2 linked regions of the Marinagarivorans cellulosilyticus genome follow. The main gene of each other region encodes a partner of the protein of the gene in region 2 in a complex. Links are inferred from orthologs where the notes say so. Each region holds a gene or a part of one and is shown on either strand. Other genes may lie near its edges. The genes, in order: MARGE09_RS09660 and xseA.

The links.
Region 1: the proteins of xseA (region 2) and MARGE09_RS09660 are in contact, whole or in part, in a cryo-EM structure (PDB 8TXR), measured with the Escherichia coli proteins. The link is inferred for Marinagarivorans cellulosilyticus from one-to-one orthologs.

What each region holds. Positions count from the first base shown.
Region 1 is NZ_AP023086.1:2,442,893-2,446,105, reverse strand. The notes cover bases 320-3,206. They hold MARGE09_RS09660 (exodeoxyribonuclease VII small subunit), read right to left. Parts: upstream 1,982-3,206; coding sequence 1,658-1,981; downstream 320-1,657. Other genes in these bases: MARGE09_RS09650 (flagellar motor protein MotB), read left to right, coding at 2,990-3,206; pomA (flagellar motor protein PomA), read left to right, coding at 2,211-2,969; MARGE09_RS09665 (polyprenyl synthetase family protein), read right to left, coding at 754-1,623; MARGE09_RS09670 (aspartyl/asparaginyl beta-hydroxylase domain-containing protein), read left to right, coding at 320-660. In the rest of the region: more of MARGE09_RS09670, read left to right, coding at 1-319; more of MARGE09_RS09650, read left to right, coding at 3,207-3,213. UniProt on the Escherichia coli protein: Bidirectionally degrades single-stranded DNA into large acid-insoluble oligonucleotides, which are then degraded further into small acid-soluble oligonucleotides.
Region 2 is NZ_AP023086.1:3,932,093-3,935,339, reverse strand. The notes cover bases 95-3,015. They hold xseA (exodeoxyribonuclease VII large subunit), read right to left. Parts: upstream 2,261-3,015; coding sequence 929-2,260; downstream 95-928. Other genes in these bases: thiO (glycine oxidase ThiO), read right to left, coding at 95-753. In the rest of the region: more of thiO, read right to left, coding at 1-94. UniProt on the Escherichia coli protein: Bidirectionally degrades single-stranded DNA into large acid-insoluble oligonucleotides, which are then degraded further into small acid-soluble oligonucleotides.

The sequences.
Region 1 (3,213 bases), 1.5 Mb from region 2 along the record:
GCTCTGCAATCGCAGCAGCGCATTGTTGCCTCACAAAATTTAGATGACGTAGGATTTAACTCGTTTTTCCGCACCGGCTGGAAACGTTTTTATTTAAAGTGGTACGGCAACGACTTAAATTCTGCCAACGATATGTGCCCTAAAACCGTAGCTTTACTCAAACAAGTGCCATCCATTAAAGCCGCAATGTTTGCATCGCTACCACCTGGAGCCAAACTGCAACAACACCGCGACCCTTATGCCGGCTCGCTGCGCTACCACTTAGCGTTAACCGCCCCAGGCGACGAAAAGTGCGCTATTTATGTCGATGGCGAACCTTACGTTTGGCACAATGGTGAATCTGTTATGTTTGATGAAACCTTCATTCACTACGCCAAAAACGATACCGAACAACAGCGCATTGTTTTATTTTGCGATGTCGTTCGCCCCATGTGGTTTGCACCTGCGTCTTGGATCAACGCGCTGTTTTCGCGAGTAGTGATGGGCGCAGCAGTTTCAAAAAATCAGCCGGGCGACAAGGTAGGTGCAATCAATAAGCTATTTGGTTATGTTTACGGGGTGCGTCTGCTAGGTAAAAAAATTAAGGCGAAAAACAAGCCTTTGTATTATCTGCTTAAGTATGTGCTTTTTGCTTTGATTATTTGGGCTTTATTCTTCTAAGATGGCTTGCCGTAATGCAGGCGCATTTTGCGTTTACATTACGGCAGCAATCAAAGCACGCAACCCTAAGAAGGCCCCGCCATTTTCGGCAATCTACTTTTCGCGATTAACAATGTAATGCGCAATAGCCGCCAATAGGTGTGCATCTGGGAATATCTCTAACGCTACCAAAGCCTGCGCGACCAGCTGCTTCGCCTTTTGCTGCGCCCCCTCCAAACCCAACAAACTGACATATGTGGGCTTATTATTTGCCGCATCGGCGCCTTGCTGCTTGCCAAGAACTTGGGTGTCTGCTGTTACATCAAGAATATCGTCCTGCACCTGAAACGCCAAACCGATAGCATTAGCGTATTCAGCCAAGGCATTCAATTGTGCGGGCGAAGCACCCGCCGACATGGCGCCCAGCTGCACACTTACCTCGATGAGCGCACCCGTTTTATGTTTGTGCATATGGCTCAACTGCTCAAGGCTCAGCTGCTGCGCCACTGCAGCAAGGTCAACAGCCTGACCAACAACCATACCGCGCGCACCAGCAGCCTTGGCAAGTGGCGCCACCATGGTTAGCGTTTCGGCCTGCTTGGATAAGCACTCAAAAGCAGAGCATTGAAGCGCATCGCCGGCCAATATGGCCGTAGCCTCATCAAAGGCAATGTGGCAAGTCGGTTTGCCACGACGTAAATCATCGTCATCCATCGCAGGCAAATCGTCGTGAATCAAGCTGTAGGCGTGTATATACTCTACCGCCACCACCGCTGGCCAAGTCGCGCTGCCAATGCCACCGCACGCTTGCGCTGCAGCCAAGGTTAAAATAGGCCGAATACGCTTGCCGCCATTAAGCAGGCTATAGGCCATGGCCTCGCGCAAACGCTCCCCCCCGTTTATAGGCGCAGGCAAGGCGGCCGCGAGATGCTGCTCAATTTCAGGCAGATAGCGGTCCACAAATAGTGTTAATGAGTCATTCACAAAAGCATTCTTTATTCAAAGGTTAAAAACCGCTTTAAGCGTCTGCAGGGCCAGCATCAAAGGGGACAGGTTCAGCAGCAGGACTATCACCGAGCAAAATAGAGACTTTTTGCTCAGCCTCATCCAGCGCCTGCTGGCACTCTTGCGTTAATTTGACACCCTTTTCGAAGGCTTTCAGTGCGTCATCTAAGCTAAGTTCGCCACTTTCCATATCATCAACAACTGACTCTAGGGCCTCCAAAGACTTCTCGAAATGTGCTGTTTTTTTACGCGCGACCATGCCGTCAACCTCGACCATTATAGAAGCGCGCACATTACCCAACTTACACAGACCGGTCAAACCACAAAGCAGCCACATGGTCACCGCTACCCGTAAACCCAACGGTTAAAACCAATAGTAAGTCGACTCCCATCAATTTCACGGAAGACCGGCTAAAACCATCTACACTCAAAGAATGAATAACTTATAACGCTGCAGTTGGAAAATTCAATCTTTAAGAGCACCGGCCGATAACCTAAAAAGCAGGTTTTAAGCGCCGACATTGCCAATTGAAAGCAGTACAGCAGCCGAAACAAGGGAGCACAGTGTGGATTTAGCATCGTTAGTCGGGATTGTGGGTGCGCTCGCCCTTATCGTCATCTCTATGTTGATGAGTGGCCAGTTAGGCATGTTCGTCAACATACCCTCAGTCGTTATCGTAGTTGGGGGTACCATTTTTGCGGTTATGGCCAAGTATGGGCTTGGGCAGTTTTTGGGCGCTATTAAGGTTGCAGGCAAAAGCTTTAAATTCAGCAGCACCGACCCTGTTGAGCTTATTAACGAAGTTGTTGGCCTAGCTGACGAAGCTCGCAAAGGCGGCCTTCTGTCACTAGAAGGCAAAGAAGTCAGTAATGACTTTTTAAAGCGTGGCATTCAGTTATTAGTCGACGGCCACGAACCCGACGTTGTTAAAACATTGCTGTCCAAAGACAAAAGTAAAGCCGAAGAACGCCACGCCGTTGGCGCCTCTATTTTTGCCAACATGGCGGAAATGGCACCAGCGATGGGAATGATAGGCACACTCATTGGCCTTGTGGCCATGCTGGCCAACATGGACGACCCTAAAGCCATCGGCCCTGCAATGGCCGTTGCCCTTCTTACAACGCTGTACGGCGCCATTATTGCCAACGCCATTTGCCAACCCATGGCCGATAAACTTGCCCTGCGCGCCGCGGAGGAAGCCATGATTAAAAGCTTAGTTATCGACGCGCTCATCGCTATTCAGAATGGGCAAAACCCTCGCGTAATCGACGGCATGTTGCGCAACTACCTTCCGGAGGGCAAGCGCGATCCCGGTGAAGAGTAATTCACCAGCGCTAACTCGCTATGAGTGATGAAGATGAGGATAAGTGCAAATGTAAGGCAGGCCTGCCGGCTTGGATGGGCACGTTTGCAGATTTGATGTCTTTGCTAATGTGCTTTTTCGTTTTGCTGTTGTCGTTCTCTGAAATGGACGCGATGAAGTTTAAGCGCTTAGCCGGCTCGATGGCGCAGGCTTTTGGCGTTCAAAACAAAGTGAATGTCACCGACCCACCAAAAGGCACCAGCAT
Region 2 (3,247 bases):
ATACAGCTTGTAGCGCGGGTGCATAAGGCGTACGGCGTGTTTTAGCGTTACTTCTGGCGTTTGCACCCACAGGACTTCGCCGCGTACACCGCGTACGGCTTGCGATTGTTTGGCGCCGGTGCCGCGTGCATCAATGGTGCAGTCGTAGCCTGCTAGTGGTCTCCCCTCTCGCTGTGGTTCGGGCGTGAAGGTAATGCTTGTATTGTCTTGAATGCTGCCGCCTAAAGCGATAATCCGCTGGTGTAGGTTATGCAGTAATTGGCGGTTATCCAAAAAGGCTTCGTCCGGAAGCAGTAGCCCGCGATTAAAGTGTGGGTTTAGGTCTGGCTCGTAGGTAGTTAATTCGTTGCGGTTTAGCCATTGTGCGGTATTGCTATCGCCAAGGTGGTAGCGCAAATCTTGTGCAAACTGCTCAAGCTCGCTTTCGTCGCTGGGGTGGGCGACCACAAGGCTGCCTTGATTGTTATAGAGTACGGGCTTGGCGCTGTGCTGGTTGAGTGTGCTTAACCATTTTGGCCATAACTGCAGCGAGTGCATGCCCATATCGTAAATGGCGCGCTCTGAAACCACCACTTCGCTTAATGGCGAGATCATGGCGGCGGCGGTGTAGGCGGCGCTGCGTGGTTGCGATAAATCGCCTTTTTCAAATAGGGTGACGCGAATAGGGCGGTTGGCCGTTTCGAGTAGTCGCCACGCCAGTAAGCTACCAGCAAGGCCGGCGCCAGCAATGGCAAAAGAAGAGGGTGTTGGCATAGCACTTGTTCCCTACGCAGGTTTAAGCCCGATCAGGTTCGGCGGGTTTCACAATTGATCTCAGCGACCCCAACTAAAGGCAGCACCCCGACAAGAAGCTGGCAGTGTAATGCGCGGCTTGGGCTTCGTCTAGTTGGCTATGGCTGAGCACTTGCTTCAGCACTGATTATTGCGATTAGGTAATGTCGTTAATAGTGGCATTCAAACTGCCGTCGGCTAGGGCGATGGCCACACTCTGGCCGCTTTTGGCTTGCGCCGTGCTGCTTATCACGCGGCCTTTGTTGTTGCGCACTACAGCGTAACCGCGTTGCAAGGTTTGCAGGGGGCTTACGCTATTAAGCAGTGCGACTTGTTGCTGCAGTTGTTTGCGCTTTTGTTGGAAGACGCGTTCAAACGCTTTTTTAAGTTGTAGGCTTAAGCGTTGATGTTGGTTTTTAGCCTCTTTAACTTGCCATGCGGGGCTGTTTAACTGCAGTTGGTGCCTTTGCGTATTGAGCTGTTGTTTGGCTGAATTTATGCGGTTACTTAGGGCTTGTTTAAGTCGTAGTTCTAAATGGTCGAGTTGTTGCTGCCGGTGACGAAGTTGATCTTGTGGTGATTGCAGCTGTGCTTTTAATAGTGCAAGCGAGCGCTTGGCATTGCCGATATGTGCCGCCATTAGGTGTTGCAGTTGGCGTTTGCGCTGGCTTAGCTGTTGCTGAATGTCTGCCATGTTTGGGGTGGCGGCTTCGGCAGCAGCCGATGGCGTAAGTGCACGCAAATCGGCGGCGAAGTCGCTAAGGGTGAAATCCACCTCGTGGCCCACGGCACTAATAATGGGTGTGTGGCTGGCATAAACAGCGCGCACCAGTGGCTCGCTATTAAATGCCCATAAATCTTCTAGCGAACCGCCACCGCGGCCAATAATTAATACATCGCAGCGATTTTGCTTATTGGCCAGTGTCAAAGCGCTTAATAGGCTGGCGGGTGCCTCGGCCCCTTGCACCATTGCAGGGTAAATAATAACTTCGGCGCTAGGGTAGCGGCGCTTTAGCACGGTAATTATATCGTGCACGGCAGCGCCCGTTGGGCTGCTAATAATGCCAATAGTGTTGGGGTAAGCTGGCAGTGCCCGCTTGGTCTCGGCATCAAATAGCCCTTCGGCCGCTAAAGCATTTTTGAGTGCTTCGTACTGCTGGTGCAAGTCGCCAAGCCCCGCCTTTTGCAGCGAGTTAACAATCAGTTGGTAGTCGCCGCGGCCTTCGTACAGGCTAACATTGGCATTGCAAACAATTTGGTCGCCAGCGCGAATAGGCTCGCGCACCATAATATTCTTGCCGCGAAACATCGCGCAGCGCACCTGGGCGCGGTTGTCTTTTAAGGTGAAATACCAGTGCCCCGAGCTGGGCTGGGCCAAATTGGTTAGCTCCCCTTGCACCCAAACGCTGGGCAGGTTTTGCTCCAGTGCGCGCTTAGCTTGTTGGTTAAGCTGGCTAACGGACATTATATTTTTGGCGGCGGGGGGCATGTCGGCCTCTAGCAAGGTAATCAAAACGTGGTGCGCAGTGTAAGTGGCTATGCTGCGCGGGTAAACCTAGTGATAGGCGCGCTTTTTATTGATCTTGATAAGAAATTGCAGAATTACACGCGATAGCGTTGACAACCCCTAAACAGCGCATTAATATGCGCGCACTTGTTACGGCACAGCCGCAGCAAGTTATCCCAAGTTGCTGATTTTAAATATTAAAATGCAACCACCCAATTACGGGGCCTTAGCTCAGCTGGGAGAGCGCAACACTGGCAGTGTTGAGGTCAGCGGTTCGATCCCGCTAGGCTCCACCAAACAACAAAAAAGCCCCGCTCGAAAGAGTGGGGCTTTTTTGTTGTTTCTTGAGTTTAGTGAGATTGTTCTAAGCCTGCGGTTAACGTGCATCGCTACAGGGATGTAGTTTAGTAGAGCAATGCAGGAGCGATTGCCGAGGGATGCACTAATACCGCGAGCGCATGGATGCGCATGAGCGGTGCGATCCAAAGGTCTAATGTTTAGCTTGGTGTCATACTCGAAAGAGTGGGGCTTTTTTTGTTGTTTCTTGAATTTAGTGAGGTTGTTGTAAGCCTGCGGTTAACGTGCATCGCTACAGGGATGTAGTTTAGTAGAGCAATGCAGGAGCGATTGCCGAGGGATGCACTAATGATGCAATGACTAATAAAGAGCATCAGTGCTCCGATGCATTACCCTAACAACGTATATCCATATACGGATGCGATGTCTATTAAGAGGCTTCCTGCCCAATGTCATTAACTTAGCGGCAGCCGACAATTTTTCTGGACTCGCTCAAGCCATCTACGACTTTGTGCTCCTCGACTTTGTGCTCCTCGGTAATTGCTCCTGCATTACCCTAATAGCGTATATCCATATACGGATGCAAAGTCTAATCTTGCATATCCTTATGCAGGTGCAAAGTCTACCCCCCACGCATCCTTGCTGGGGCTGGGCGCTCCGCACGCGCTCTGG